One region of the Priestia sp. FSL W8-0524 genome, then DNA from elsewhere that is predicted to be linked to it. Evidence: riboswitches for the same ligand, from Rfam matches in the RefSeq annotation. Region 1 holds a riboswitch; each other region holds the start of a gene.
What was found. Region 1 has a riboswitch for thiamine pyrophosphate ahead of NST66_RS01295 (thiamine phosphate synthase). Riboswitches for the same ligand answer to the same signal wherever they lie in the genome.
Positions count from the first base shown of each region.

Region 2: linked by a shared signal. The riboswitch ahead of NST66_RS03065 (acetylornithine deacetylase) and the one ahead of NST66_RS01295 (thiamine phosphate synthase) in region 1 are both predicted to bind thiamine pyrophosphate.
Region 3: linked by a shared signal. The riboswitch ahead of thiT (energy-coupled thiamine transporter ThiT) and the one ahead of NST66_RS01295 (thiamine phosphate synthase) in region 1 are both predicted to bind thiamine pyrophosphate.

Region 1 covers NZ_JBBOUG010000001.1:244,879-255,488, forward strand. Annotated here, with positions in the region: gene NST66_RS01235 (YhdB family protein) at 1-176, opposite strand, end outside; gene NST66_RS01240 (SpoVR family protein) at 498-1,907, shown strand; gene NST66_RS01245 (antibiotic biosynthesis monooxygenase family protein) at 2,033-2,362, shown strand; gene NST66_RS01250 (Rrf2 family transcriptional regulator) at 2,429-2,860, shown strand; gene NST66_RS01255 (NADPH:quinone oxidoreductase family protein) at 2,913-3,908, opposite strand; gene NST66_RS01260 (nucleoside hydrolase) at 4,088-5,032, shown strand; gene NST66_RS01265 (amino acid ABC transporter ATP-binding protein) at 5,067-5,801, opposite strand; gene NST66_RS01270 (amino acid ABC transporter permease) at 5,832-6,536, opposite strand; gene NST66_RS01275 (amino acid ABC transporter substrate-binding protein) at 6,520-7,341, opposite strand; gene NST66_RS01280 (fluoride efflux transporter FluC) at 7,683-8,081, shown strand; gene crcB (fluoride efflux transporter CrcB) at 8,082-8,468, shown strand; gene NST66_RS01290 (hypothetical protein) at 8,520-8,735, shown strand; TPP riboswitch at 8,894-8,995, shown strand; gene NST66_RS01295 (thiamine phosphate synthase) at 9,117-9,740, shown strand; gene thiO (glycine oxidase ThiO) at 9,724-10,610, shown strand, end outside.
Region 2 covers NZ_JBBOUG010000001.1:601,812-612,421, forward strand. Annotated here, with positions in the region: gene murQ (N-acetylmuramic acid 6-phosphate etherase) at 1-175, shown strand, start outside; gene NST66_RS03025 (MurR/RpiR family transcriptional regulator) at 188-1,042, shown strand; gene NST66_RS03030 (PTS transporter subunit EIIC) at 1,133-2,494, shown strand; gene NST66_RS03035 (MupG family TIM beta-alpha barrel fold protein) at 2,491-3,501, shown strand; partial or broken gene NST66_RS29260 (LacI family DNA-binding transcriptional regulator) at 3,647-3,769, shown strand; gene NST66_RS03040 (LacI family DNA-binding transcriptional regulator) at 3,782-4,642, shown strand; gene NST66_RS03045 (dihydrodipicolinate synthase family protein) at 4,791-5,171, shown strand; gene NST66_RS03050 (IS4 family transposase) at 5,178-6,311, opposite strand; gene NST66_RS03055 (dihydrodipicolinate synthase family protein) at 6,379-6,963, shown strand; gene NST66_RS03060 (MFS transporter) at 7,074-8,372, shown strand; TPP riboswitch at 8,552-8,654, shown strand; gene NST66_RS03065 (acetylornithine deacetylase) at 8,769-10,046, shown strand; gene tenA (thiaminase II) at 10,052-10,610, shown strand, end outside.
Region 3 covers NZ_JBBOUG010000001.1:2,307,459-2,318,068, reverse strand. Annotated here, with positions in the region: one part of gene NST66_RS11725 (IS3 family transposase) at 1-469, opposite strand, end outside; one part of gene NST66_RS11725 (IS3 family transposase) at 469-739, opposite strand; gene NST66_RS11720 (amino acid permease) at 853-2,292, opposite strand; lysine riboswitch at 2,395-2,579, opposite strand; TPP riboswitch at 2,754-2,854, shown strand; gene thiT (energy-coupled thiamine transporter ThiT) at 2,887-3,495, shown strand; gene NST66_RS11710 (ethanolamine ammonia-lyase reactivating factor EutA) at 3,652-5,070, shown strand; gene NST66_RS11705 (ethanolamine ammonia-lyase subunit EutB) at 5,097-6,467, shown strand; gene eutC (ethanolamine ammonia-lyase subunit EutC) at 6,482-7,195, shown strand; gene eat (ethanolamine permease) at 7,217-8,566, shown strand; gene NST66_RS11690 (TcaA NTF2-like domain-containing protein) at 8,709-9,638, shown strand; gene NST66_RS11685 (TcaA NTF2-like domain-containing protein) at 9,686-10,610, shown strand, end outside.

The DNA of each region.
Region 1 (10,610 bases):
GAATAAAGCTCTTCTTGAATGATGCGGTAGTTTCGTTCAAAATTGTAGGCGTGCAAAAAATGTTCAATCTTTTTTGAAAGAAAATCGTCGTCTGTTCGAACCATTAAAATTAATAAGTTATCCCATTGTGAACGGTGTGTGTAATATAAAGCTCGATCATAATCAATTACATCCATTAATAACGTTCCTCCTTTTGAGGAGTTGAAATTAGTGTATGATATTTGCGGGAATTCTTACGCTGTAAATGTTGGGCAAAAGACCAGTGCATAATTAAAAGAGGTTGTAGTCATTATGTAAGAAGAATAAACGTACAGCACCGGATAAATGATAAGAAAGGCAAAGAATAACGAAGCGTAACAGTTACATTACATCCATTATTTAAGACAACTAAATAAAAATCCCCTTTTCTTGAAAAAATAAAGCTTCTTTTTGATGAAAACACATGAATTGACATGTTTGTACATAGATTGAAGTAAGGAGTGAAAGGGGGAGCTGTCGTGAAAGAAGCAGATTATAAGCAATTATACCGTGCGATTGATGAAATTACGGAAATAGCTAGCGGTTTCGGTTTGGATTTTTATCCGATGCGCTATGAAATTTGCCCGGCAGATATTATTTATACGTTTGGTGCATATGGGATGCCAACTCGTTTTTCACATTGGAGCTTTGGAAAACAATTTTACAAAATGAAATTACACTACGATCTTGGATTGAGTAAAATTTATGAATTAGTTATCAATTCAGATCCTTGTTATGCATTTTTATTGGATTCCAATGCGCTTATTCAGAATAAATTAATTGTAGCTCACGTGTTAGCTCACTGTGACTTCTTTAAAAATAACAGCCGTTTTGCCAACACTAAACGGGATATGGTAGAAAGTATGGCAGCGACCGCTGATCGAATTAAAGAATACGAAGTAAAGCACGGTAAGCGTGAAGTAGAAAAGTTTTTGGATGCTGTCTTATCGATTCAGGAACATATTGATCCGTCTCTTATGCGTGCCAAGCTTTCTTGGAGCATAGATGATGTAGAATCATCGGAAGAAGAAATCACTTCTCCTTATGATGATTTATGGAATTTGGATTATAAAGAAAAGAAAAAACCAAAACCTCCAAAGTCTTTTAAAAAATTTCCGCCTCAGCCTGAAAAAGACATCTTATTATTTATTGAAGAATACAGTCCTTATTTAGAGGATTGGCAGCGGGATATTTTAACGATGATGCGAGAAGAAATGCTTTATTTCTGGCCGCAGCTTGAAACAAAAATTATGAATGAAGGCTGGGCTTCTTTCTGGCATCAACGCATTATTCGAGAAATGGACTTAACGAGTGATGAAGCGATAGAATTCGCGAAGCTAAATGCAGGGGTTGTGCAGCCGTCCAAGACGGGAATCAATCCATATTATTTGGGATTAAAAATCTTCGAAGACATTGAAGAACGCTACAATAATCCAACCGAAGATATGATTCGCCGGGGCGTCGAGCCCGGGTCAGGAAGAGAGAAGATGTTTGAGGTACGTGAGGTTGAATCAGATATTTCCTTTATCCGCAATTACTTAACAAAAGATTTAGTTATGCGGGAGGATATGTACTTATTCCAAAAACAAGGAAAAGACTATAAAATCGTCGATAAAGAGTGGACAGAAGTTAGAGATCAGCTTGTTAATATGCGCGTAAACGGAGGATTTCCTTACATCACAGTAACCAATGGAGACTATTTAAAAAATGGAGAGCTCTATTTAAAACACTGGTATGAAGGAATTGAATTAGATGTTAAATACTTAGAAAAAGTGGTACCTTATGTTCATCAGCTTTGGGGCCGACCGGTTCATTTAGAAACGATGATGGAAGGCAAGCCAATTGCCTTCACGTATGATGGGAAAACAGTGCATCGAAAACATTTATAAAAAGGAGACCGCTTAAATAGCGGTCTTTTTGTGCTTCTGTAACTTGTTATCCGTATAAATTGAAAAAATAAAATGAGTATGTGATAATTAAATGAGAATTATTTTCAATTAGAAAGGAAGATAAGATGTTTGTTGTAAACGCAAGTTTTGAAACGGAAAAGAAATTTGAAGAACGGCTCAAGCAAAAAGCTAAGAAAAACAAAACAGAAATTGAGGAAGCCAAAGGAAATTTATCGTTCGAATGCTGGAAAAAAGATTCCGCGGATAAAGTCGAATATATCTTTGTATCCAAGTGGGAAGAAAAACAGTTCTTTCAAGCTTGGATTTCAAGAGAAGAACATGTGAATGAACATAAAGAAGCGAATAAAAAGAAAACGAAAGCATTTTCTGAAGCTATGGAAATCAAGAAAACGCTGCGTTTTTATGAGGCGGTAGAAGAAGACATTCTTTCCTAAAAAAGCACGCTTGACTTTCATAAATGTTGTAACTATAATGATTACAACAAAATAGGAGTGAGAGTAATGAAAATTAGCAGTCGATTCACCGTGGCCGTTCACATACTGTCTTTAATTAAAGTAGATAGCAGTCATCCTAGTACTTCAGAGTGGATTGCTAGCAGTGTAAATACAAATCCTGTTGTTATAAGACGAGTAATTGGGATGTTAAAGAAAGCTGGACTTGTGGGCGTAAAAGCCGGAGCTGGCGGAGCTTATCTATTGAAAGATTTAGAAGAGATAACGTTGTTAGACGTTTATCGAGCGGTAGCGGCTGTGGAAGAAGGAGAATTGTTTCAAATGCATGAAAATCCGAATGTGGAGTGTCCTGTAGGAGCCAATATTCAAAGTGTCCTTGAATTGATTTTAAAACGTTCTCAAGATGCCATGGAACAAGTCTTAGCCGATGTGACGATGAAAGAATTAGTGACGGATTTAATAGCAAAAATAGATGCATAATAACATGCGTCTGTTCGTAAAAAAACGGAGAAACCCAGGTTTCTCCGTTTTTTTATAGCTTCACAATTGTTCGTCCTCGAGCTTGTCCTTTTAATAAAGTAGGAAGAACCTGAGGGAGATCTTGTAAAGAAACTTCCTGCTGAATGAAAGGTTCGAAGCTTTCAGGTTTAAAGTCATTAGCGAGTCTATTCCAAATCTCTTTTCGAGTAGGCATTGGACAGTAAACAGAATCGATGCCGAGTAAATTAATCCCTCTCAAAATGAAGGGAAAGACCGTTGTTGGCACTTTGCCTCCAGCTGTTAGCCCGCTGACCGCTACAGAGCCTCCGTACTGAATTTGACTGAGGACAGAAGCTAGGGGCTCTCCACCCACAGGATCCACCGCAGCGGCCCATTTTTGCTTGCCTAATGCTTTTAATTTGCCGTTATAAACGTCTTCACGCGCTACAATAGAGGAAGCGCCAAGCTCTTTCAAATAAGCTGCTTCCGAGCTTTTTCCTGTACTTGCTTCCACTGTGTAGCCTAATTTTGAAAGAATGGCAACCGCAAAGCTTCCTACACCTCCCGTAGCCCCTGTTACAAGCACAGAGCCGTTAGATGGACTAGTATGGTTTTCCTCTAAGCGATGCACAGATAAAGCAGCTGTAAAGCCAGCTGTTCCGATAATCATTGCTTCTTTTAACGTCAAATTTTCAGGAAGAGGGACAATCCATTCGCTGCGTAAGCGCGCATACTCACTGTAGCCTCCAAAGTGTGATACGCCAATGTCATAGCTTGTTGCGATGACACGATCACCTTCTTTAAAATCAGGGCTGTCAGAAGATACAACGATTCCTGCTAGGTCAATACCTGGAACAAACGGATAGCTTGTCACAATATTGCCGTTTGCGATGCTGGCTAAGCTATCTTTATAATTCACCCCTGAATAATGAACGCGAATAAGTACATCGCCTTCTGGCAAATCGTTTAGCGTCAGTTCTTGGACAGACGCCTCCACTTGTTCTTCACCTGTTTTATCTACTACTAATGCTGAAAATGATTGCTTCATTTTATTTCTCCTTTCTATACTGAGATGTATATGCCTATACATAGATTACCTTATTTCTATACCCATTATAGAAAATAGTAAAAGAAGTTCATAATACTTTGATTACCAAAGAGGCCATTTCATTATAAAATAGCGGTATAGCTATTACGTAGCGATACATAGAAAAGAGGAGAAGAGACATGAGCACAAACATATATTTTAACCATGACGCAGGGATTGATGATTTAGTATCCCTTTTTTTACTGCTGCAAATGGATGATGTAAAGGTAACGGGGGTATCTGTCATTCCTGCTGACGGATACTTAGAGCCAGGTATCAGCGCAAGCCAAAAAATTATTGATCGTTTTGGAAGTTATGATATCGAGGTAGCCAAATCTACTTCACGTGGTATGAACCCATTTCCAAAAGAATGGCGCATGCATACGTTTTATGTAGATGCACTGCCGATTTTAAATGAAAAAGGGAAAGTGCAAACAAAAATAAGTCAGCTGCCTGCTCATGATCATTTAATTGAAACATTGCAGCACACAGACGGAAAAACGACTTTATTATTTACAGGACCGCTAACTGATTTGGCAAGAGCACTTGAAAAAGCGCCGGAAATAGAAGAGAAAATTGATAAGTTAGTGTGGATGGGCGGTACATTTCAAGAAGTAGGAAATGTGCAGGAGCCTGAACATGATGGAACGGCGGAATGGAATGCTTTTTGGGATCCAGAAGCAGTAGCAACAGTATGGGAAAGCAGCATTAAAATTGAGATGGTTGCTTTAGAAAGCACGAATCAAGTTCCATTAACTCCGGCTATTCGCCAAATGTGGGCTTCACTTCGCAGGTATGAAGGAGTAGACTTTGTAGGGCAGTGCTACGCGGCTTGCCCGCCGCTTGTGCATGTTGAAACCAATTCGACTTATTATTTGTGGGATGTACTCACAACAGCATTTACAGGGAATTCAACACTTGTGAAGGTAAAAACCGTTTCGAGTATTGTGTATACGGAAACACCAAGACAAGGAAGAACAGAAATTTCTGAAGAGGGGCGACCTGTAGACGTCGTGTATGACGTCACAGCTGAAGCATTCTTTACGTACATTACAGAGTTAATGAAAAAAGCAGTAGCCAAATAAAGAAAAAGGTTGCACGTGAAAATGTGCAACCTTTTTAATGAATCATATTCAAGAATTGACGTGTTCGCTCTTGTTGAGGATTTGAAAATATTTGATCCGGTGTACCTCTTTCCATAATGACACCTTGATCCATAAAAATAACTTCATCTGCTACTTCGCGGGCAAAGCGCATTTCATGAGTTACCACAACCATCGTCATTCCTTCTTTCGCCAGGTCTTTCATGGCCTGAAGAACGTCTCCTACAAGCTCAGGATCAAGAGCTGAAGTAGGCTCATCAAACAGCATAACTTTTGGGTCCATCGCCATTGCTCGAGCGATGCCGACACGCTGTTGTTGTCCGCCTGATAGTTGGAAAGGATAAAAGTCAAGCTTATCTCCTAAACCAACTCGTGTTAATAATTCTTTCCCTCTTTTTTCTGCTTCTTGAGTAGAAATGCCTTTTACAATTACAGGACCTTCCATAACATTTTCAAGCGCAGTTTTATGAGGAAACAAGTTATAGTTTTGAAAGACCATACCTGTTAGGCTTCGAAATGAAGTAATGTCTTTTTTACGAACAGGTTTGGTAAAATTCATGCTTTTTTTATCAAGTTCAATTGTACCGTCTGTTGGGATTTCTAACAGATTTAAGCAACGTAAAAAAGTAGTTTTACCCGATCCAGAAGGGCCGATTAATACAATTACTTTGCCCTGTTCAACTTCCAAATCAATCCCTTTTAATACTTGCAAATCACCGAATGATTTATGCAAATTTTTGATATTAATCATATAAAAAACTCCTTTAGCTACTTGAAACGGTTATTTAGACACGTAACGATCTAGTCTTATTTCAATACGTCCTTGGATAATGGATAAGATTGTACACATAACCCAGTACAAGAGCGCTGCTTCACTATAAAGAAGTAAAAACTCATAGTTAGTTGAAGCGATTTCTTGAGCTTGACGGAACATTTCAGAAACAAGAATAAGCGATGCAAGTGACGTGTCTTTAATAAGACTAATAAAAGAGTTAGATAATGGCGGAATCGATACACGTGCTGCTTGCGGTAAGATAATCCGTCTTAACGCTTGGGAATAGGTCATACCGAGTGAGTAGCCAGCTTCCCACTGTCCTTTAGGAATAGATTGAATCGCTGCTCGGATAATTTCAGATGCATACGCACCTACACTTAATGAAAATCCAATAACAGCAGAGATGAATGGATCAATTGTTATATCTAAGTTAGGTAATCCGTAGAAAATGATAAATAATTGCACAAGCAAAGGCGTTCCACGAATAATTGACACATATACACGTGCAATTATGTTTAATATCTTACTTGAAGACAAGCGAGCAAGTGCTGTTAAAACAGCTAACACAATGCCTATGGCAAAGCTTATTAATGTTAGTGGAATAGAATATTGAATAGCTCCCTTTAGCATTGGTAAGAGAGATGATTGAGCGATTGAAATCAATTGATTCAATCGCTCTCCATCAGGAAAAATATTATTTAGGAGAAACATCTTCGCCAAACCATTTCTTAGAAATTTTTGCGTATGTTCCGTCTTTTTTCATATCTTTCAATGCTTTGTTTACTTTATCCACTAACTTACCGCTGTCTTTTCTAAACATAAAGCCGCTTGCAGCACCATCGGATTTTTCATCCGCGATTTTGATAGGTGCGTTAGGGTGCTTTTTCTTATAGTCAAGGAACGATAATTTATCGTTGATTGTAGCATCAACACGGTTTGCGCTCATTAGTTCTACTGCTTGAGCAAAACCTTCAGCACTCGTAATGTTTGCACCATAAGATTGAGCCATGTCTTTGTAGTTACTTGTTAATGACTGTGCTGATTTTTTTCCTTTTAAATCTTTAAATGATTTGATATCTTTTTCGTCTTTACGAACAATTAATACGGCGCCTGACTGGATGTATGGGTCAGAGAAATCGTATTTCTTTTGACGATCTTCACGAATACCCACTTCATTAGCAATCATGTCAAAGCGTTTAGCATCTAATCCGGCAAACATGCCATCCCACTGTGTTTCTTTGAACTCAGCTTTTACGCCAAGACGTTTAGCTACTTCTTGAGCCAATTCTACATCAAACCCAGTTAGCTTTTGTTTGTCATCATGAAAAGTGAACGGAGGGTATGTACCTTCAGTTCCAATTGTTAATACGCCATCTTTTTTCACTTTATTATATAAATCCTCTTGTGAAGATTTATTGTCTCCATTGTTTGCTTCATTTTTTGAGCTAGAACCGCATGCGGCAAGCACAACTGTGAAAGCTAATAGTAGCGACAAAAGTGCAGCAAATTTCTTCATTTTCTAAACCCCCTAGTATTCTGATAGGAAATGATACTCTGTGATACTAAACAAGAACACAGCAAAAGTCAACAAAAAAAACTTATACGATTAATGTGACTTAAAATAAGGGAAATATACCTTCTATACACGGTTTGTCATAAGGATACAGAAAGATTTTAAAATTTGGATTAAGTGGATTTTTAAGGGATATTTGAGGAGTAAAAAGGAAGTTTCATGCGACGATTTTCTCTTTCATTTTTTCATGACTTTTGGTGCAATAAACATATAGTTAAATGTTAAGGTAGAAATAAATTCCTTATGGTACACTTAAAGAAGAATTTATGAAACGGAGCGATATGATGAAAGCCATAAACTTAATCTCAATTGCCTTTGGTGCTATCGCTGGTACATATGCGCGTTATTTGCTAAATCTTTCCTTATTATATACGGGCTATCCAATAGGAACGGTAATTGAAAACCTATTAGGAAGCTTCATACTAGGCCTATTAACAGGATTTTTTGCGTGGAAAAAGCCAAAAGAATGGATAAAGCTTGGACTAGGAGTTGGCGTGTGCGGCGGTTTTACAACGTATTCAACCTTTGCAGGAGACGTCATTTCTCTCACTCAGCACCATTTATTTTGGGGAGCCATTTATGTCATTGTCTCTTTAGTAGGTGGAATCCTTCTTGCTTTAGCAGGCTATCTATGCGGTGAAGCGGCAGGGAAAAATTTAGTGAAAGTACATGAGGTGAAGTAAATGAGCATAGTGAGCTTGGCACTTGGCGGGGCAGCTGGAGGAATATGCCGTTATCTTTTGGGTTTAAAAGTTACAAAAACAGTTTCAAACCCTCCTTTTCCAGTCTCAATGCTGTTTGTAAACTTGCTCGGTGCGTTTGGGCTTGGTCTTTTTTACGGTAGTTATTATGGAAAGGTTCCGAGTCATGCTTATGATGATTCAATATTTTTAATGATTGGCATTGGGTTTTTTGGTGCCTTTACCACTTTTTCAACGTTTAGTGTGGAAACCGTACAGTTAATTCGGGAAAAATCTTATCGGAAAATGTTGGCGTACGTGGGGATTTCAGCATTTGGAACAGTTGGTTTATTTACAGTCGGTTTACTGGCAGGAACGTTTTTATTATAAGTAAAGAGAACGTTTCTAGTAGGGAAAAACAAAAAGACGGAGAAGTAGAGAATGGATAGAAAAGCAGAAGTTTGGAAATACATTTTGTTGATTGTAGCTGTTGCAGGTCAGATCATTGGTTTTTTATTTTTATTTATAAATGTTGTGGCGGCATTTATTTTTTACGGTTTTTATATTCTAACTTTTATTATGTTACTCCTGCTGTTTATATGGGATCGGAAAAAGGAAAAAGACAAAGAAGAATTTGACGACTATACCGATTACTAACTATATAAAAAGCAGAATGATTCGGTGCGCCGGGCCTCTTAGTAAAGAAGCTTAAAAGATACATCTATAAAAGGAAGAGAGCCGTAAGAGCATAAAGAGATATTGTATTTACATTTAGTTGTGTTATAATTTTAAGTGCAAAAACAAAATCAATAAATAGCAATCACTAGGGGAGCTTTTTGAAGCTGAGACGGATGTATTTCGGACCCTTTGAACCTGATCTGGTTTGGACCAGCGTAGGGAAGTGGCGATCATGTTTACATAACGATGCATGCTAACCACTCTACGTTGTAGAGTGGTTTTTTGTATGTAATAAAGCCCTCTGCACAAGATGAAGTGATTGAAATTTCTCTTTATTCTGAATGGAAAGGTTTCGATCATGTGGATATTCCTAAATTTCATGTCATTACAACAGATAAGCAGCCAATCGAAGAGCTTCAAAAAATTTTAACGGCTATCGCGCCTTTTGCGGGCGCCATTCATATTAGAGAAAAAAAGAAAACGGCAAAGCAGATTCAATGTTTACTAGAAAGCCTACCATTTTGTCGCTCTAAAATTATTGTGAATGACCGAGTTGATGTAGCGCATGCTTTAAAAGCAAAAGGTGTACAGCTTGCCTATCATAGTTTAGACGTTTCGTTTGTTATAGACGCATTTCCTTCTCTTATTGTTGGAAAGTCAGTTCACTCTGTGGAAGAGGCTTTAGAAGCTGAAAAAGATGGTGCTCACTACATTTTATACGGACATATTTATTCAACACATTCAAAAAAAGAATTAAAAAGTCGAGGGATAGCGGCACTAAAAGAAGTAGTAGACGCTGTGCAGATACCGGTTATTGCCATTGGAGGAATTACACCTGTAAATGCCAAAGAGGTACTTCAAACAGGAGCACACGGTATAGCCGTGATGTCTGGTGTCATGCTTGCGCAAGATCCCCTGAAAGCGATTAAACAATATTCTCATATATGGACATCTGGAGGTGGAGAAAATGAAGCAGCATTATGATGTACTGTTAATCGGAGGAGGTATAATCAGCTCTTCTATCGCTTATCATTTGTCAAAACAAGGAGCGTCAGTAGCTATTCTTGAACGCAATCAAGTTGGTTGTGAAGCTTCAAGTGCAGCCGCTGGTATTTTAGGTGCTCAAGCTGAAATTGATGAAGAAGGTCCTCTTTTAGACCTTGCTATTAAGAGCAGAAGCATGTTTCCTGAACTGGTGAAGGAACTAAAAGAAAAAACGGCTATCGACGTAGAGCTCATTCAAAAAGGCTTATTAAAAGTCGCTGGAACAGAAGAAGATGCACACGTATTAAAGAAAAAAGCCGCTCAGCACCACCGGTGGGACAAAGATGTAAGATGGATCGATGTAAAAGAAGCGCGTTTGTTAGAACCCGGGCTCTCTCCAGACATATACGGAGCCATTACAATACCGGGAGACGGCCAGCTAGCTCCGGATAAGTTAACACAAGCTCTTGCTCATGGAGCCTTGTATCACGGAGCAGATGTATTCGAATACTGTGACGTTCACTCTCTTATTATGGAAAATGAAACAGTAAAAGGGGTACAGACGTCCAAAGGCTCTTTTTATGGAGAAAAAGTAGTGATTGCAGCAGGCTCATGGGCTAAACGCTTTATTTCTTCTGAACATTTAGGCGAGGTGTTTCCTGTAAAAGGAGAGTGTATTGCTCTGCAAAGTCATAAGCCCCTGCTTTCTAAAACGATTTTTTTAGATGAAGGTTTTTACTTAGTCCCTAAGACTGGTGGAAGAATCGTAATCGGGGCAACTAAGCTGCAGCATGATTTTACTAAGACCGTTTCTGCACAAGGTATTCAATTTTTGCTGAATAAAGCTTCTGCGCTTCTGCCGGCCATTAA
Region 2 (10,610 bases), 360 kb from region 1:
TTGTAAAATTACAGGTGTTTCTTACGAGCGAGCAAGTCAAACGCTTGAAGAAGCAAATAATGAGGTAAAAACAGCAGTGGTTATGATCAAAACAAATGAAAATTACGACACCGCAAAGATGTTACTGAATAATGCGGGGGGGTATGTGAGAAAAGCGATTGAACATTACGTATAAAGGAGAGAAACGATGTCAACAGGCGGATTAACAATGATTAAAAACACGGTGGCTAAGCTTCCAGATTCGGAGCGGAAAATTGCTGAATATATTTTAAACAACCCGCATACTGTGGTAAACAGTACGGCTGGGGAACTAGGAAGACTAGCGAATGCGAGCAGTGCTGCTGTTATTCGTTTGTGTAAATCTATCGGGGTTAGCGGCTTTCAAGAATTAAAGGTTAGAGTAGCCGGTGATTTAGCTAAAGATACAGAACAAGGATACCGTGACATTGAAACAAATGAAACAATTCAATCTATTGTCAAAAAAACGGCAAGCAACAGCATTCAAAGTCTAAGTGATACGGCTGAGCTTGTGAATTATAAAGAAGTAGAGCGGGCTGTTTTGGCGCTGATTGGAGCAAAAAACATTCATTTTTTCGGAATTGGTGCTTCACATATTATTGCTATAGATGCGCAGCAAAAATTTCTTCGAATTAATAAAAATGCGACGGCTTTTGCGGATAGCCATTTAGCAGCTACACTCATCGCAAATGCAAGTAAAGACGATGTAGTTGTGGGTATTTCTTTTTCAGGAGAGACTCCTGAAGTAAGCAACGTCTTATCTTTAGCTAAAAATCGCGGAGTAAAGACGATTAGCTTAACTAAGTACGGACAGTCTACCGTTTCGTCTTTAGCAGATATTTGTTTGTATACGTCTTATTCTCAAGAAGCGCCGTTTCGAAGCGCAGCAACATCGTCTCGTTTAGCCCAGCTTTATGTGATTGATGTTTTATTTTTAAGTATTGCAGCGCAGCAGTACGACCAGACGATTGAGTATATTGACAAAACAAGAGATGCCATTCAGTTTTTGAAAGATAAGAAATAAAAAAAGAAAACGATTACAAAAAAGGGGATTTTGTGGTCTGTTTCCTCAGTGGCGTATCCATCTAAGAGGAAAATACAAAGGGGGATTAACATGTCTTTAGATAATCATCAATTAGCAAAGGCTGTTTTGGAGATGCTTGGGGGAGCATCTAATATTGAAGCGTATACGCATTGTATGACGCGGCTGCGTGTGACTATAAAAGATGATTCAATTGTTAAAAAGGCAGATATACGAAAACTTGAAGGCGTGCTCGGATTAGTGGAAGAAGAAACGCTGCAAATCATTATTGGGCCGGGCAAAGTGAACAAAGTAACAGAAGAATTTGGAAAGTTAATTGATGAATCCGGCGGTATTAACTTAGAAGATCGTGCAGCACAGCGGAAATCGGAGCTGAAAGAAAAAAATGCAACTCCGTTTAAGCTGTTGCTTCGCCGAATTGCAAGTATTTTTATTCCGTTGATACCTGCTCTTGTAGCATCTGGACTTATTACCGGAGTGACAAAAGCAGCTGTGCAGGCGAAGTGGCTTCCGGCAGATTCACAGATTGCTATTCTTTTAACCGTTATCGGAAGCGGTTTATTTGCCTATCTGGGTATTTTAGTAGGTATTAATGCAGCAAAAGAATTTGGTGGTTCGCCAGCTCTAGGAGGCTTAGCGGGCATTTTAGTCATTAATCCTGCCGTAGCTGATATTAAACTTTTTGGTGAAGCACTTTTGCCGGGGCGTGGGGGCTTAATAGGAGTGCTGCTTGCAGCAATCTTTATGGCCGTGTTAGAAAAACGAGTACGTAAATTTGTCCCACAGTCACTGGATATTATTATTACACCAACCGTTACGGTGTTAATTACAGGAATTATTACGTATGTGGTATTCATGCCAATCGGCGGCTTCATTTCAGATGGAATCACAAAAGGTCTTTTAGGAGTTTTAGAGGTTGGAGGAGTTGTAGCAGGCTTTGTTTTAGGGGCAACGTTTTTGCCGCTCGTTATTACAGGACTGCATCAAGGTCTTACTCCGGTCCATTTAGAGCTTATTAATTCGATTGGAGATGATCCGCTTCTTCCTATACTAGCAATGGGCGGAGCCGGTCAGGTTGGTGCAGCTTTTGCTATTTATATCAAAACAAAGAAAAAACGCTTAAAGCGAGCAATTGGAGGCGCACTTCCTTCAGGGCTGCTGGGAATCGGAGAGCCGCTTATTTTTGGAGTCACACTTCCTTTAGGGCGTCCATTTTTAACCGCTTGTCTTGGAGCTGGAATCGGCGGAGCGTTTCAGGCGCACTTCCATATTGCAACTGTAGCAGTGGGAGTATCGGGTTTGCCGCTTACGTTTTTAGTTCATGCGCATCAAATTCTTCTTTATTTACTTGGATTAGTTATTGCTTACGCAGCAGGCTTTATTTGTACCTATTTCTTTGGATTTAACGATGAAATGGCGAGGGAGTTTGAATGATTGGCATTTCATTTTATTTGAACGATAGAGATGCCAAACAAAGATTAGTAGAAGCGAGTGAATGCGGCGTTACACGCGCATTCACTTCACTTCACATTCCAGAGGAAAAAGGAGATTTGGCTGAACGGGCAAAAGAATTGCTTCATGTGGCTAGAGATTGTGGAATAAGCGTGTATGCAGATGTATCTAAGCATACACCGGTTCATTTAGGTATCGAAAGCCTTATGACTCTATCTTCACTTGGCGTATCAGGTATTAGACTAGACGATGGCTTTAGCGTAGAAGAAACGATTTTACTTGCGGATGAGTTTTATATTGCCCTTAATGCAAGTACAGTGTCAAAACTAGAAATAGAAGCGCTATTATCTGCAGGCCTTCATCATCATCAGCTGCTTGCTTGGCATAATTTTTATCCGCGGCCTGAAACAGGGCTTGAAGAAACGTTTTTTCAACAGCAAACAGATTTATTTAATGAACTTCGTATTCCAGTTTGTGCTTATATTCCTGGAGAAGGCGAAAAGAGAGGACCTATTTATCAAGGACTTCCTACTAGAGAAAAAGACCGTAATAAATGTCCTTTTACCTCTGCAGTAGATTTATACGGATGCGGAGTAACGGAGGTTTATATTGGAGATCCATACGCCAGTTCAAATTTATTAAAACGTTTAGTTCAATATCAAGAAAACCGCATTATTCCGCTACGCATTCGTTCACCTCATATACAGGGAACGTACAGCGTGCGTCCGGATGTATCAAGAGACGTTCTGCGTTTGGTTGATACACGATCTGTAAAACCAGTGCTGCCATTTCATACAGTAGAACGCAGAATCGGAGCAATTACAATGGACAATGATGGCTACGGACGTTACAGAGGAGAGGTTCAAATAGCTAAAAGGAATTTGTCTGCAAATGCTAATGTGAATGTGATTGGGTATGTAATAGAAGAAGATCATGAGCTGCTTTCATTAGTGAGACCGGGACAAAAACTTAAGCTTATCAATGTCTAAAAGGAAAAATGGATTCATCATCGAATCCATTTTTTTATTTAAGCGGAAGAAAAAAGAATTGTCAAACTAAAATGAAAGCGTTATACTGAGTTTAGTAAAACGTTAAACTAAAAATGGAGATGGTCATCTGGTTACAATTAAAGATATTGCAAAAGCAGCAGATGTTTCAATTACGACTGCCTCCCTCATTTTAAACAACAAACCGGGAGCAAGCAGAATTTCTGAAGCTACTAAACTGCGTGTAATTGCAGCTTCAAAAAAATTAGGCTATATCCCCAATATGTCTGCGCGTAACTTGCGGGGACAAGACAAATCAGCGCAGCTAACAATTGCTCTTATTTGGCCAATTGATACGCGCGTATCGTTAGTGGGACGCATTCTTACAGGTATTCAAAACTACATAGCTTCATTAAAAAGCGGCCCTACTATTAAATTATTAGTCGAAACGTTTCAAAATGAAGAAGGTATTTCCTCTGTAAAAGGTCTTCAAACATCTTCATATTTTAACGGAGCGATTATTGCGAATACAACGGCAGCTGATGAGGCTTATATTCACCGATCTAAACCTGGTGTTCCGATTGTTTTATTTAATCGTGTATCATCTATATACTCTGTTATACAATCCAAAAATTATGAAGCGGGCCAAGCGGTAGCAGATCATTTTATTCGTAATAATCATCAACATATCAGTATTTTAGTTCCAGACGTGTCTTCACAGGCTTTAGAAGCAGGAGTAAAAGGCGTAACAGATAGAATTGAACAGACTGATGTTACGTATTGTCACCATTACTGTTCATATACAGAACAAGGTGGGTATGACAGCATCAAACAACTTATTGAACAAGGAAAAGTTCCAACCGCTGTGATTTGTTTGAGTGATCATGTTGCATTAGGAGCTCTTTCTGCTCTTAATGACTACGGCATCTCTGTGCCAGCTGATTGTGAAGTGATGGGATTTGATAACCAAGAGTTCTCTAAATTTACTAACCCAAAACTTTCGACTGTCAATTTGCCGGTAGAAAAAATGGCCTATTGTGCAGGAGAGCTTTTAGTTAAAACAATTTCTGATCCATATGGGGATGTGGACCAACAGATATTTGATTTGGAAATTATTCATCGTAATACAACGAGAATCAAATAAAAAGCAATGCCATTCATGAGGTCTCTTTAAAAAGAGACCGATTTACAAAAATATAAGAGCAAGCTTTTTATTTTTTATTAGTAAAACGTTGTACTAAAACGTTTTACTAAATATAGAGTAATTCACTACTAACAAAGGGGAGAAGGAAATGAAACATTTATACGGAGTTACAACAGCAATGGTTACACCGTTTACTAAAACGGGTGAAGTAGATTTAGAGAAAGTAGTAAATTTAACAGAGTTTTTAATTTCAAAAGGAGTGCACTGCTTGTATCCGCTTGGTACAACGGGCGAGATGCTTCGTCTATCTGTCAAAGAAAGAAAGCAAGTTGCAGAAACAGTAGTGAAACAAGCGGCTAATCGTGTAACCGTATTCATACATGTAGGAGCTATGAATGAAGAAGATACAATTGAGCTTGCAAAACATGCCTATGAAATTGGCGCCGACGGTATCGGAGTAGTTACGCCTATGTTCTTTGGAGCAAACGATAACGAACTAGAAACGTATTTTATCACACGTGTTGATTAACCAAAATCATCCAGAAACTCCTTCGTATAGTTTTTGATAGAATTCAAGTGTTTCATAGATGGCTATTCGCCATTCTAAAGGCAGGGTAGCGCAAAGAAACAGACGTGTGAACCCTGCAAATGATAAGGGTTTTCGTGTGTTTTTCTTGCTACCTTGTATATGTAAAAACTTTAGTAAAACGTAGGCGATGAGTGCGGTGAACAACTGATTGAACACGGCGTTTGGTGTTGTACCGAATAAAATCGGTACATTTAAGTTTTGTTTGATCCAGCGAAAGAACGATTCAATGGCCCAGCGTGCTTTATACATGTCGGCAATTTCTTCTGCCGTGACGTTCATCAAGCTTGTCACAACGCGTATCTCCTTACCGTCATGATCGGTAAATTGCACGACACGCTGGCGTGTCTTTGTCTGTTTTTGTGGGGTACCAAGGATACACGTAAAATCGCCGGTCACATTCGAATCCTTTTTACGTGTACCTTTCAGCGCTTTTTTGCGATTTAACTGGATATTCTCTTTTAAGCGAATGACAAAATGTTGTTTTTCTTTCTCTGTCACGTAGCGATCGACTTTTTCAATGGAAAAATAGGCACGGTCGCCTATGAAGATAAAGCGTTTATCCTCAAGGCATGTACCAACGGGTCCGTCATGTTTTAATCCGGTTGTTTCGACAACTTGAAGAGGCATCGCAGTTTCGTTGGTGAAGCTAACATGCAGTTTAATGCCCGCGCGTTCGCCGTGATAAACTGCCCATGGTAGGCGTGTCTTCCCGACTGTTACCGTTGTCGAATCCACTGCCATCGGTATTTTTTTCATCTTGAGGGTGCGACGAGTAGCTCGGTTGAGCTTCCCGACAATGACTTCAAAAATACGTTTCATAATGGCGTAATTAAGAGCCTTCATGTGCTTGGAAAGCGAAGAATGGTCAATGGAAACGAGTCCAACACTTGGCCCAACATCGGCTGCGTGACGTAAGCTTTTCCATTCGTTTGTCGCTGCACCAATTAAATAAGAAATAAGCGTTGACACGGTACATTTTCGGGCTGTGTCAACAAAACCAAACTCGGCTAGAATCGCTTGAAGTTCAGCTTCAGAAAGAAAGTTTTGAATGAGATGTGGAGACGTGGTATTCTTATTCATGAGAGATTCCTCTTTTCGTAAATGTTGGTGTGGTAACTTACATTTTACATGAGAATCTCTCTTTTTTATTTGGTTTTATTGGAATAAATTAGATAATCAACAGGCGTGGTATTTTATAAAAGTAGCAAACAGTGTCCCGAATGATTTTCCCGTATATTTATATAATATTCCTCAGTGTTCAAGCAATGATTTAACGGCAGAGGTAGCTCAAAAAGTGGCAGATTCATGCAAGAATGTAATTGGTATTAAATATAGCTACCCTGACTATTTACGCGTAAATGATTATTTAAATATTAACGATGGAAACTTTTCTGTTCTTCCCGGAACCGATCGTTTATTTTTAGCAGCTCTGGCTATGGGATGTGAAGGAGTTGTCTCCGGTGTATCGGGCGTTTATCCCGAGCCTTTTGTAGAGACTTATAATGCCTTTAAAGCGAATGATTTAGAAAAAGCGAGAAAGATGCAAAAAGTTGCTATTCAATATTGTGAAGCTCTTTTAAACGGAAGCAACATGTCTTATTTTAAAGAAGCATTAAAATTGAGAGGCATTGATGTTGGTGGCATGAGATCTCCTCAAATAGATTTAACAGAAGAAGAAGTCAAAGAATTAGATGATAAACTAAATAGTATTCGTCCAAAGAGCAGTGTTTAATAATTGGTTCATGTTCTGAATAAACTCATGCATTTCTAGTGAACAGGGCTGTTTAATAATAAGCAAACAGCTCATTCACTATAACGATTAAGGTTATGGAGGGATATTCTATGGCGGTTACATCTAAATTAAATGAAAGCGTTAACAAAGATTTAGGTCCTGTAAAGCAAGATGTAAAAAAGACGAATATACGCTGGTGGCTTATTATTGTATTGCTAATTGGAGCAGTTGTTAACTATTTAGACCGCTCTAATTTAAGCATCGCTAATACCACGATTGCCAAAGAGTTTGGGCTGTCTTCTACACAAATGGGTCTTTTGCTTTCAGCTTTTCTCTGGCCATATGCCTTAGCAAATCTACCAGCAGGCTGGCTGGTTGACAAATACGGGCCGAAAAAAATGTTTGCATGGGCATCAGGCCTATGGTCTGTGGCAACGGTAGCAAGTGCATTTACTAACACGTATTCTGCTCTTTATGCCATGAGAATGCTTCTTGGTGTATCGGAGTCTCCTTTTTTTACTTCAGGAATTAAAGTGACGGAAAGATGGTTTAAAAAAGAAGAGCGCGGCCTTCCTACTTCGATTATTAATACAGGGTCTCAAATTGCTAATGCGATTGCTCCGCCACTTCTAACGGTACTGCTTTTAACAATGAGTTGGAGAGGAATGTTTGTTGTTATAGGAGCAGCAGGCTTTATTGTGATGTTTGTTTGGCTAAAGATATACCGAGATCCGGATTATGTTGCCAATAAAGTGAAAGCTGTCCCTAAAGAAGAAATAAAAATCAGTCATACCTCACAAGCAAAATGGTCACAGCTGTTTAAATATAAAAGCACATGGTTTATGATTATCGGGAATTTCGGAATTATGTTTACGATATGGGTTTATTTAACTTGGCTTCCTAGCTACTTAGAAACAGAGCGCGGTTTTAGCCTAAAACAAACGGGCTGGATTGCTGCTATTCCGTTTCTAGCAGGAATCATAGGAGTGTTGCTTGGTGGTGTAATTTCAGATAGATTTATTCGAAAAGGAATTAATGCAGTAACGGCAAGAAAAATACCAATTGTAGGCGGGGCAATCTTAGCCGCAGCATCGGTAGCACCCGTTCCTTTTATTGATAATGCAGCCTTAAGTATTGTCTTATTGTCGATTGGCTACTTCGCGTCACAGCTGCCATCAGGCGTCATTTGGACTCTAGCGGCGGATATTGCACCAAAGGAACAAGTTGCTTCACTCGGCGCTATTCAGAACTTCGGTGGATTTCTAGGAGCGGCAATGGCTCCTATCGTAACAGGGTTTATATTAGATGCAACGGGAACTTTTACGGCGGTTTTCCTGTTAGGAGCAGGACTGCTTTTAATTGGTGCTATTAGTTATGGCGTATTTTTAAAGAAGCCAATAGCTAACTAGTAATGTCACAAAAACAAAGAGCACACACTGCATGAAAAAGGTGTGTGCTTTTTCTTTTACTACTAAAAAGGAAACTATTTTCATTACCATATCATGAACCTTTCTATTGAATAAAACGCTTTACTATGATAAAACTATTACAGGTAAACATATGATAATAGATTAATTTCATAGAGATACAACACCACTAGGGGTGCTTTCGAAGCTGAGAGAGACGATAAGTCTTAACCCTTATAACCTGAACTAGGTAATACTAGCGTAGGAAAGAGGTATTGTAATGGATGTTTTGTATGGGATTTCCTTACGAACTCGTTATAATAATTTTGTGTACATAAACAAAAACACTTCTTTCCTGCGAAAGAAGTGTTTTTTTATGCGTAAAGGAAGGTGTCATACATGAAAGAAACAATTGATTTGCTTGTCAAACAGGTAGAGGAGCGCAAAGGAGAGTTAATCCAGTTATTAACAACGCTTGTTTCGTATAAAACGCCAGCGCCTCCTGCACGAAATTCTCATGAAGCGCAGCTGTACGTAGCGGATTTTCTTAAAAACTGCGGTTTTTCCATTGATATGTGGGACTTATATTCTAACGACCCTATCGTAGTGGGAACGTTAAAAGGACAAAAATCGGCTGACTATCAAAGCTTGATTATTAACGGCCATATGGATGTTGCTGAGGTACAAGAAAATGAAAATTGGGAAACCAATCCGTTTGAAGCTGTTGTGAAAGACAATATGATAATTGGACGCGGAGTTGCTGATATGAAAGGCGGTTTGGCGGGAGCATTATTTGCAGTTCAGCTTTTAACAGAAACAGGAATCGAGCTGCCAGGAGACTTGATTTTTGAATCCGTTGTAGGAGAAGAAGTAGGAGAGGCAGGTACGCTGCAATGCTGTCAGAAAGGGTATACAGCTGATTTTGCGCTTGTAGTCGATACAAGTGATTTACATATTCAAGGTCAAGGCGGAGTGATCACGGGATGGATTACGATAAAAAGCAGTAAAACCTATCATGACGGTACACGCCGAAGTATGATTCATGCTGGAGGAGGGCTGTTAGCCGCAAGCGCTATTGAAAAGATGGCAAAAGTGATCGGAGGGCTACAAGAATTGGAGCGTCACTGGGCTGTTACAAAGAGCTATCCAGGATTTTTGCCAGGGACAAATACGATTAATCCAGCAGTAATCGAAGGCGGAAGACATGCTGCTTTTATTGCGGATGAATGCAGGCTGTGGATCACCGTTCACTATTATCCTAATGAATCGTACGACCAAGTATCAAAAGAAGTGGAAGAATATATTATAGCTATTGCAAAAGCAGATCCATGGTTAAAAGATAATCTGCCAACCTTTGAATGGGGAGGCACATCAATGATTGAAGACAGAGGAGAAATCTTTCCGTCATTAGAAATTGATGAAAATCATGCAGGAGTGCAGCTGCTTGCAAATACTCATGAACAAATGGAAGGGAAAAAGCCTCCAATTGATGTGTCAACTAGCGTAACAGACGGGGGATGGCTAGCTGATGCGGGAATTCCCGCCGCTATTTACGGTCCGGGAAATTTAGCAAATGCACATGCTGTGAACGAACAATTAGATATTAATCAGCTTGTTCAATATACAAAAGTGATAGTGCAGTTCATTTATACGTGGCTGCATACGCATAAGGAGTGATCATCATGAAATTTAGTGAACGATTATACGAAAAGCTGCAGCCTATTTGGCGTCAAAATCATAATCATCCCTTCGTACAGGGGATGGGAGATGGAACGCTTGAAAAGGAGAAGTTTCGCTTCTACATGATTCAAGATTACCTTTACCTAATTGATTATGCCAAATTATTTGCGATTGGAGCCATGAAAGCTACCGATCTTCAAACGATGGGGAAATTTGCAGCCCTTTTAGATTCTACATTAAACGAAGAAATGAGTCTGCACCGTGAGTATGCCAAGAAATTTGAAATCAGCGAAAAAGAATTAGAAAAAGCGCAGCCATCTCCTACAACGCTTGCATACACGCACTATATGCTGCACGTTGGTCAAAGTGGAACATTAGCTGAATTAGTAGCCGCTCTTTTGCCTTGTATGTGGAGCTACTGGGAAATAGGAAAAGAACTTAGTGAAAAGCCTGGAGCTAACAATGAGTTTTACCGTGAGTGGATTGAAATGTACAGCTCAGAAGAATTTGGAGAACTGGCGACATGGTGTATCAATTTATTTGACTCACTTACTGAAGATA
Region 3 (10,610 bases), 2.1 Mb from region 1:
GAAAGATACAACTGTTTGGGTCCAAAAGGCAAGTAGGTAATATCCGTCACTAGTTTTTGAAGAGGACGATCAGCTCGAAATTCACGATTTAATACATTCTCTGCAACCTGATAAGGTTGCCCTGTTCGCTGACGTTTCTTCCGTTTTACGCGACATTGCCAACCATACTTCTGCATGGCACGCTGCACAAACTTATGATTAATCTTCATCGTTCGATTGAGTAATGCTGTAATCTTTCGATAGCCATATCGAAACTTGTGTTTATGACATTGTTCACCAACTTGTTGTTCCATCCATTTCTTTAATGTATCCCGTTTTGTATGTTGCTTCCAACGATAGTAAGTGGATCGAGGGATATTAAGATGTAAACAGATTTGATAAATAGGCACCTGACCTTTTAGCTCTTCCACTGTGTTTACTACAATTTCTGGTACCACTTCCTTTCCAATTCCTTGTACTTTTTTAAGATCTCAATCTGTTGCTTTAACTGCCGGTTCTCTGCCTCTAACTTAGACGTCTCGCTTTTAAATTCAGGACCTTTTCCATATGAATACTGCTTGCCTACAGGCTGTCCAAATCGATGCATTTCTCCATTTTTATACCATGTCATCCACGTTTTCAATTGGGTATGATTACGAATATTCAGCTGTGACAATACTTCTTTTACAGGTATACCAGCTAATCTCATTTCAATCGCTTTTAATTTTATTTCTACCGGATAACTGACTCTTGTCCCCATAGAAAAAACACCTCCAAGTTATTGTTAGGTACTACATACCCGTTTTTTAACTTAAAGGTGTTTTTTATTTGTCTCACTCTAGGGGGTCAGTCCCAAAGAATAGAGAGCTTTTTTTATTCGTATTTTTTCACTGTTACTTGACATTCTTTTAACGGGATAAGCTTCGATTTTTTCGTCCATTTGTATCCTAACCACACAATTAAGAATAAAGGAAGTCCGATATAAGAAACAAGTACACCGTACCAGTCAATCGAGTCACCCATAAACGCCGAATAGTTTTGGCCTAAAATAACAACGGCACATAAAATAAAGGCAAAGATAGGGCCAAATGGGAAAAGTTTTGCATGATATGGAAGTTCACTCAAATCATGACCTTGAGCAACAAATGCTCTTCTAAAACGATAGTGGCTGATCGCAATTCCTAACCAAGCAATAAAACCAGACATACCAGAAGCGTTAAGTAACCACGTATATACCGCACCGTCTCCAAAAAATGAAGCACCAAATGCAAGTGTACCGACAAGTGCCGTTGCGATTAAGGCATTAACTGGAACGCCTCGTTTATTCACTTTTGCTAAGAACCTTGGTGCTTTTCCATCTTTCGCTAAGTTCCACAGCATACGCGTAGAAGCATACATGCCTGAGTTACCAGCAGATAAAACAGCTGTTAAAATAACGGCATTAATCGCTGATGCTGCAAACGCCAGACCTGCTCGTTCGAATATTAAAGTAAACGGACTTACTCGCACGTCATCACTTGCTAATGAATTCGCTGTGTATGGAATAAGCATTCCAATAACAAAAATAGCTAAAATATAAAATAACAAGATGCGCCAGAAGACTTGTTTAACTGCGCGAGGAACCGTTTTTTCCGGATCTTCACTTTCTCCAGCTGCGACTCCAAGCAACTCTGTTCCTTGGAATGAAAAACCAGCTGCCATAAAGATACCTAGTACAGTGAAGAATCCACCGTGAATCGGTCCATCACCAAGCGTGAAGTTTTTAAAACCTGGTGCTTCATTGTTAAAGATACCAAAAATCATCATAATACCAATAACTAAAAAGATAATAACCGTTACTACTTTAATTAACGAAAACCAAAATTCAGATTCACCAAATCCTTTTACAGAAAGGTAGTTAAGCCCAAACATAATTAATAAAAACAGGGCACTCCATAAAATAGAAGAAGAGTTCGGGAACCAAAATTTCATAATAAGGGCTCCAGCGGATAATTCAGCTGCAATCGTAATAGCCCAGTTATACCAGTAGTTCCAGCCGAGAGCGAAACCAAAGGATGGATCTACAAAACGAGACGCATACGTACTAAATGAACCAGCTTCAGGCATATAAGCTGCGAGCTCTGCTAGACTGGTCATCAAAAAGTAAACCATTACGCCAATAATAGCGTAAGCTAAAAGCGCTCCCCCAGGTCCTGCTGTGTGAATTGCTCCACCACTTGCTAGGAATAAGCCGGTTCCGATGGCTCCTCCTAATGAAATCATCGTTAAGTGGCGAGATTTCAACCCACGTTTTAATTCTTGCTGCTCTTGCATAGATAAATACTCCTTTCGAATGTACGGAAAGAGACGGGATAACATAAAAAAAGCCCGCAGTATATGTGCGCGCTTTTAAATCTGAAAACCGCGTCAACCTTCCGTGAAGATAGCTCTTCACATCACTCGCATGATGTGACAGTTCTGTTCCTGTTCGGAGACAGCCCCAGCTTAAATCAACCGAGAAGTGATTTAAACTTCGGCAATTTTTCCTTTCAAGCAACATCCTCAATGTTCTCTGCATTTCCGTTACTTTACTATTAAAAACTGCGACCTCTACCTCATCGATTAGGATGAGGGTTTTTTATATTCAATTGACATAAAAGAAGTATAACAAATACTAAAACGATTGTCATTATAAAAAATAGATTCAGAAAATAGAAACATCTTTGAAATCTCTCGAATCTATTTTGTTACGTATGGTATAATAAACATTGTCTTTATACTACATAAATATCCAAACGTACCACAGGGGGAGCCGCCGTGCTGAGAGTGAACGAAATGTTCAGACCCTTCGAACCTGTTAGTTAACGCTAGCGTAGGAATGTGGGAATAGTAGCATATATTTGCTTACTCCTGTGTAAACCGTTTGATATGAATGATTCAAAAACAGGAGTGAGAAACGTGAATAAAGCATTACCTTTACAGGCTAAAATTGAAATAGCTATTTTTGCAGCATTGGCTTTTTTGATTGATCTTTTACCTTCTATAAAAATTGCAATAGGTGTAAGCATTTCGTTCTCTATGGTTCCTATCTTTATTATGTGTTTTCGATGGGGAGTTAAAGGAGGAGCTTTATCTGGATTTCTATGGGGAATATTGCAACTAGCTTTAGGAAATGCGTATATTTTAACCCCGTTGCAAGCTTTTATAGAGTATATTATCGCTGTTACCTTTATTGGATTTGGCGGGATTTTCTCTAGTTCTATTAAAGGATATTTAGCTAATAATCAAAGATCAAAAGCTTTCTTTTTTATTATCTTATCTTTAATTATAGGAAGTTTTGCTCGTTATTTTTGCCATTTTATTGCCGGTTTAATATTTTGGGGATTTGCTGCACCAAAAGGAATGCCTGTTCTATGGTATTCTTTCTCGATGAATGGGATTTCGATGATTGGGTCGTTGCTATCATGTCTAATTATCCTTTCATTGTTAATTCCATCGGCATCAAGAATGATTGTAACTAAATCACACTCATCATAAGAAAAAAGACTAAATCTGCCAAGATTTAGTCTTTTTTCTTATTTGTCACCTTTGTTTACACAAAAGTGTGTCAGGTTTGATAACATAGTTAGTGAAATATTCAAAAAACTGTTTTATGATAGTCAACATATTCAAACGAGATAAAGGATTGATCGTATGCTACAGAAATGGATCACGAGCATAGGTTTAGATATTGGAACAAGCACAACAAAACTGATTGTAAGCAAACTGTTAATAGCAAATCAACAAAATCAGTTTACGCTGCCAGGCTGTCAAATTATTGATCGTCGCGTAACGTATGCAAGTTCCATCTATACAACACCTATGGTAAACGAGGTTGAAATCGATGTTCGAAGGTTAACGCTATTACTAGAAAAAGAGTACAAAAAAGCAGGGATCTCCTTAGATCAAGTGGAGGCGGGTGCTGTGATCATCACAGGAGAAACGGCTCGGAAGCAAAATGCAGAGAGTATCGTTCACTATCTAGCTGAACACGCTGGGAATTTTGTTGTTGCAACAGCTGGTGCTGACTTAGAAGGAATGTTAGCGGCAAAAGGATCGGGAGCAATCGAACATTCTGCTGAAACCAATAAAGTGATTGCCAATATTGATGTAGGTGGAGGCACTGCTAACATCGCCTTATGTCAAAATGGAAAAGTGATTGAAACGTTTACCCTGCATGTAGGCGGAAGATTAATTCGACTAAACGAAGATGGTATTGTTACCTACGTTTCGTCTTATTTAACTGAATTTTTAAAAAATAATTCTCTGATGCTTCAAGAAGGCGAAAAAGCAACATTTGAAAAACTCTCGTCTATTTGCAAATTGCTAGCTAAAGAAACCGTGGATTATGTGAGCGCACTGAAGCAAACCTCTTTGCTGCTCGTTTCCCCTCATACAAGATCTTCTACTCGGCCAGAGACAATCATGGTCTCGGGAGGAGTAGGAGCCATGATAGAGAAGGAGAAACCAAAAACAGTGAAGGAAGTGGCCATACACGGAGACATTGGTCCGCTGCTAGCTTATCAGTTTCAAGCCATACAGGTATCTCAAGCCGCTGAAACAACGCGAGCCACTGTCATTGGAGCTGGTATGCAAAATACAGAAGTTAGCGGATCAACCGTATACATTAAATCAAAGCGGCTGCCGCTAAAAAATATTCCGATTATAGAGATACCCGTACAGCAAGAGGAGGAGTGGAATCCGCAGCTGTTTCAAGAAAGAGCTCGAACGGCATGTATGCAGGCTTCAACTGTTTTCAGCGCAGAAGATCCTCCCGTTGCTATTGCTTTATCTCATTTCCCTTACTGCAGCTATATAATGCTGCAAGAATTAGCAAAAGTAATAAGCGCTGAATTTGGTGCTTGTTTTAAAGGAGCTAAGTGCCTCGTTGTTTTATGCGAGCAGGATATTGCTAAAGCTTTAGGACAAGCACTAGCCAAACAGGAGAACGAATTAGAAATTATTTGTTTAGATCAAATTGACTTTACCCACGGAGATTATATCGATCTAGGGTTACGCGTAGCTGGAGAGGCAATCTCTGTTTCGATTAAAACACTCGCTTTTTCATCATAATCAACTGAACATACAAGGAGGAAACGATGTTTAAAACTACCCGGTTGTTAGGAGAAACATTTTCATTTTATAGCTTGAAAGAAATTATGGCCAAAGCAAACGAAGAACGTTCTGGAGATCAGCTCGCAGGAGTTAGCGCTGAGTCAATGAAAGAACGAATGGCAGCCAAACAAGTGCTAGCTGATATCACACTTGCTGATATTCGAAATTACCCGCTGCTAAGCGCAGATGAAGACAACGTCTCGGCATTAATCGAAAGTCAGATTGATTCATCGGTTTACGACATTATTAAAAATTGGACAGTAGGGGAGTTAAGAGAATACATCTTATCTGATGAGCATACCGGAGAAGACCTTCTTGCGCTTAGCAAGGGATTAAACAGCGAAATGATTGCGGCAGCTACTAAAATTATGTCCAATTTAGATTTAATTCAAGGAGCTGCCAAGATAGAAGTGCAAACTACTTGTCAAACGACTATCGGTCAAAAAGGCGTATTGGCTTCAAGAGCCCAGCCTAATCATCCTTCAGATAACTTAAAAGGAATGAGAGCATCTCTCTACGAAGCGTTAAGCTATGGAATTGGAGATGCGGTTATCGGAATTAACCCTGTTATTGATACAACGGATAATATCTACGCGCTTTTAAATGAAACAAAAAATATAATCAACCAATGGTCAATTCCTACTCAAAACTGTGTATTATCACATGTGACGAGTCAAATGAGAGCAATCGAAAAAGGAGCAGCTGCTGACTTGATTTTCCAAAGTTTAGCAGGCACAGAAGCCGGTAATGATTCATTTGGGATTTCACTGTCTATGCTCGATGAAGCGACAGCGTTAATTCATGAAAAAGGGACAGCAAAAGGTCCGAACCGCTGGTATTTTGAAACAGGACAAGGTTCTGAACTGTCAGCAGAAGCCCACTATAATATTGATCAAGTAACGCTCGAAGCTAGATGCTACGGCTTAGCTCGCCACTACAAGCCTTTCTTAGTTAACACGGTTGTTGGATTTATTGGACCTGAATATTTATATAACAGCAAACAAGTCCTGCGAGCTGGGCTAGAAGATCACTTTATGGGCAAAATGCACGGCTTGCCTATGGGAGTAGACGTATGTTACACCAATCACATGGATGCTGATCAAAACGATATGGATAATTTAAGTATGCTTCTAGGAACAGCTGGGGTGAACTTTGTAATAGGAGTGCCCATGGCTGATGACTGCATGCTAAACTATCAGTCTCTTAGTTATCATGATATCGCAACCGTGCGCAATGTACTCGGCCGTACCCCAACTCCGTTATTTCAAAAATGGCTTGAAGATCAGCGTATTATGGAAAACGGACGCTTCACATCAAGAGCTGGAGACCCAACTATTTTTATGAATTTGATTTAAGGAAGGTGCTTACTATGATACCAAAGTCAAATCGCGATCCGCTTGAAACACTGAAACAATTTACCCCTGCCCGCATAGGTGTTGGTCGTACGGGAACAAGGCCGCTAACAAAAGACGTTTTATCTTTTCGCACAGATCATGCCGCAGCCGTAGACTCTGTATACGGCTCAGTTTCAGAAGATATTCTATCTGAGTTTAACCTTTTTTCTGTGAATACACGCGCGGAGTCAAAAGAACATTATTTAAAACGGCCGGATCAAGGGAGGTTATTAGCAGATGGCGCTAAGAAAGAGATTTTAAAAAACTGCGTGCCACAGCCTGATGTACAAGTAGTGGTATCAGATGGACTGAGCGCTAAGGCAATTGAAGAAAACATGAGCGACGTGTATCCTGCTTTAATTGATTCACTGGAGTCATATGGACTTCGTATCGGGACTTCGTTTTTTGTAAAAGGAGGACGAGTTGCATGTATGGATGAAATTGGTGAAGTCATAAAGCCAAAAGCACTTGTGCTATTGATTGGAGAGCGACCTGGGCTGGTCAGTGCTGAATCCATGAGTGCTTACATGTGCTATGAACCTAGCAAAGGCAAAAAAGAGTCTGATCGTATGGTTATTTCTAATATTCATAAAAGAGGAACGCCTCCTATTGAGGCAGCCGCACATATCGGTACCATGATTGACAAAATGATTAAGCAGCAAACAAGCGGTGTACATCTTATTGTCTAAACATCAAAAGGAGGAGAACGTATGGCGTTACAAAAACAATTAAAACCTATTCATTTATGGGCTATTTCAGTTGGTATGGTTATTTCAGGACAATACTTTGGGTGGAACTACGGGTTTGAACAAGGCGGGATTATCGGACTTGCAATTGCAACCTTAATTGTAACGGTGTTTTACACAACGTTTATGTTCAGCTATGCAGAGCTTTCAACATCTATCCCGCAAGCTGGTGGACCTTCAGCTTATGCAAGAAGAGCACTTGGACCTTTTGGCGGATATATCGCCGGAATTGCATGCTTGCTTGAATTTATTTTTGCTCCTCCTGCTATTGCGGTATCAACAGGAGCATACCTGCACTTTCTTATCCCAGCCGTTAACCCTGTATATGCAACGGTAGGTGCCTTTATTTTCTTTGTTTTACTAAATTTAATCGGGGTAAAAGAAGTAGCGGTGATTGAGCTTACAGCTACCATTGTTGCACTAATTGGTTTATCTATTTTTTATGTAGCTGGTTTGCCTCATGTACAAACATCAAATATTTTTAACGATCATTCATTTATTAACGGGCCAACAGGGGTACTAGCGGCTATTCCATTCGCTGTTTGGTTCTATCTTGCAATAGAAGGCGGAGCAATGGCAGCGGAAGAAGTGGAAAACCCTAAGAAAAACATTCCTAAAGGATTTATTGGAGCGATTATTACTCTTGCAACCGCAACGTTGTTTACGCTATTTGTAACAGCAGGACTTGGCGGAGGAAGCGGGAAGCTAGCCGATTATCCACTTCCGCAGGCACTGTCTTCTGTATACGGAAACGGCATTTCAACCGTTGTTGCTATTATCGGGCTATTCGGATTGATTGCTAGTTTAAATGGAATCATCATGGGATTTTCAAGACAAACCTATGCGCTTGCACGAGATGGTTACTTCCCTAAATTTCTTGCTAAAACGAATAAAAAAGGAGTTCCTGTCGGCGGTTTGTTGATTCCGGGAGCAATCGGTGTGATTTGTGCTGGATCTGCCACGTTTGCCAATGCCCTTATTATCTTATCTGTATTCGGAGCAATGATGATGTACTGCATCAGTTTAGTTTCTCTTTTTATTTTACGCAAAAAAGAACCTAACTTGTCTCGTCCTTTTAAAGTAAATTACCCGGTAGTGCCAAGCGTTGCTTTAGTATTAGGGATTCTGTGCTTATACAGCATTATAAAATACAGTGTGCTTACAACAAGTTTAATGCTGTTTGGTGTTTCTCTACCTTTAATGTATGTGATTCTTGGCATTTTCCTTCTTTCAATTATTTACTATGTTTTTTATGGTTCAAGACAGCTTAAAAAAGAGGCATCCAATTCATATCAAGAAGCATCTATTAAATAAGAAGAAAAACGGCTGCTGTAAGAGCAAGCCGTTTTTCTTGTGAAATTAAAGGGTTGAGCGTTTTTTTGTAGAATGATATACTAGGTCTGTTTGTTGGAAGAATATACATACATTTATATTAGATAAAGAAGGGGCAATTATGATGAACAAACGTAATACAATCATTATCACGGTTGTTTCATCTATTCTGTTATCAGCCTGTCAGCAAGAAGAGACAATAAAAGACGGAAATACAATGATAGTAGAAAAAGATGCAAAAAAAGTACTAAATGAACCAAAAACACAGGTAGAAAGCATTCAATCAATTGATTTGAATAAAGAAGCAATGAGCGGAAAATTTATCACAGCCTGGATGACTGATTACTTTTCAGCGTTTGGAAAAGCAGTTGATGACAACTCTTTTAATGATCTAAAAGCTTTTTTGAAAGCGGACAGTTCTTTTTATAAAGAGCAGAACCTTCTTGTTGAAAATTTCACACGACAAGGCATCGAGCAGAAGAAGCAAACGTTTCATATTGTCAATTGGTATGAAGAACCTAACCATGTGTTCAAAATACAAACCCACGAGGAAAGCTTATTAAAACAGCCCGGCAAAGATCCTTACAGCAAAGTTTGCGACCGCCTTTATACAGCTGTTTACCAAAACGATACGTTAAAGCTATCGAGTGTAGAACCATTCGACTTTTCATCTAAACCAAATACACACACTGAAACTCCCACTACACAAACAACAGATTTACACGACTACGATGGAAAATGGACCACTGGCAATGATAACGGATCTCCTATCATTCAATTTCTTGCTATATCCAACTCGGAAGCGACGATTAAAATAAATTCGTACCAGCCACCTAGCAAAATCCGCGTGTCAACCGTTGAACAAAAAAATATTCGCTTTGAAAATAACCAAGCCGTCATTGAATATGAAAATGATGGACAAGGAAATAAAGGAACCATTGTCATTACGCTTAAAGAAAACTCCATTTCGTTACTCGCTAAAACAGATCAACATAAAAAGGCAAAATGGGGAATTCCAAGCGGTGATTACGTACTTGATACGTTCGAAAATTAAAGATCCTTTTAAGAATAGACTAAATTCGGCATTGAGGAGGACACCTTATGCATAAAAAATGGACGATTGCATTCGTTCTACTGCTGCTAATGGTTTTGACGGCCTGTGAAGAAAAAGAAACAGTTAAGTTATCCAAACCAACTGAACCTTCCTCAGATGAAGTGATCCCAAAAGATCAAGCTAAGTCATCTATCAAGCCTGATCTTGTATCAGAAAAAAAAGCAGAAAAAACTGCAGTTGAGACGATGAATAAAATTTCAAGCACCTATAAAGAATTAGGTGAAGAGTATGAATGGGATAATGAATCTAACCCTGCTGATTATGAAACGTTAAAAAAAGCGCTAACGCCATATGCAACATCATCTTTAATTGCAACAAAGTTAAAAAGTATCTCCACTAACTATTACTGTAAAGAATGTAATATGAGCTTTTTCCCTGATGTTAATCATCTTATTCGCTTTGAACTTATTAACAATCACGCCGGGCAATTTTCGGTGTCAGCCATTGAACCAATTAGTAAAGAAGGAAGCGGCGGACTGACCATTTACATGAATTTTAAATACGTTAATAAGCAATGGAAGTTAAATGAATGGGATGAAGTTACCTATCATCAAAAATACCTCAACATTACGGCCGATGAATATATGGAATACGTGAAGTCAATTAATCCTTCTAGTGATATTTCATACCAAGGCGAAACAACCCGCACAAATGAAAAAGGGGAAAAGGAAGAAATCATGGTTTTCAAAGAGAACCATACAAAGTATGCCATCAGCAAAAACAGCTCTCAGCGAATCGACGACTTTAAAGAAGATGAAAAAGAAAAAGAAGAGAAGGAAGAAAAAGAGTTTAATTTAAAAAATATCCCAAAAGTTGATCAAGAAACAGCAGATATTTTTATTGAACATTATTTGCGAGATTTAACAAAGTCCATTAACACAAATAAATTCGAACACGTACAGCCTTATATCC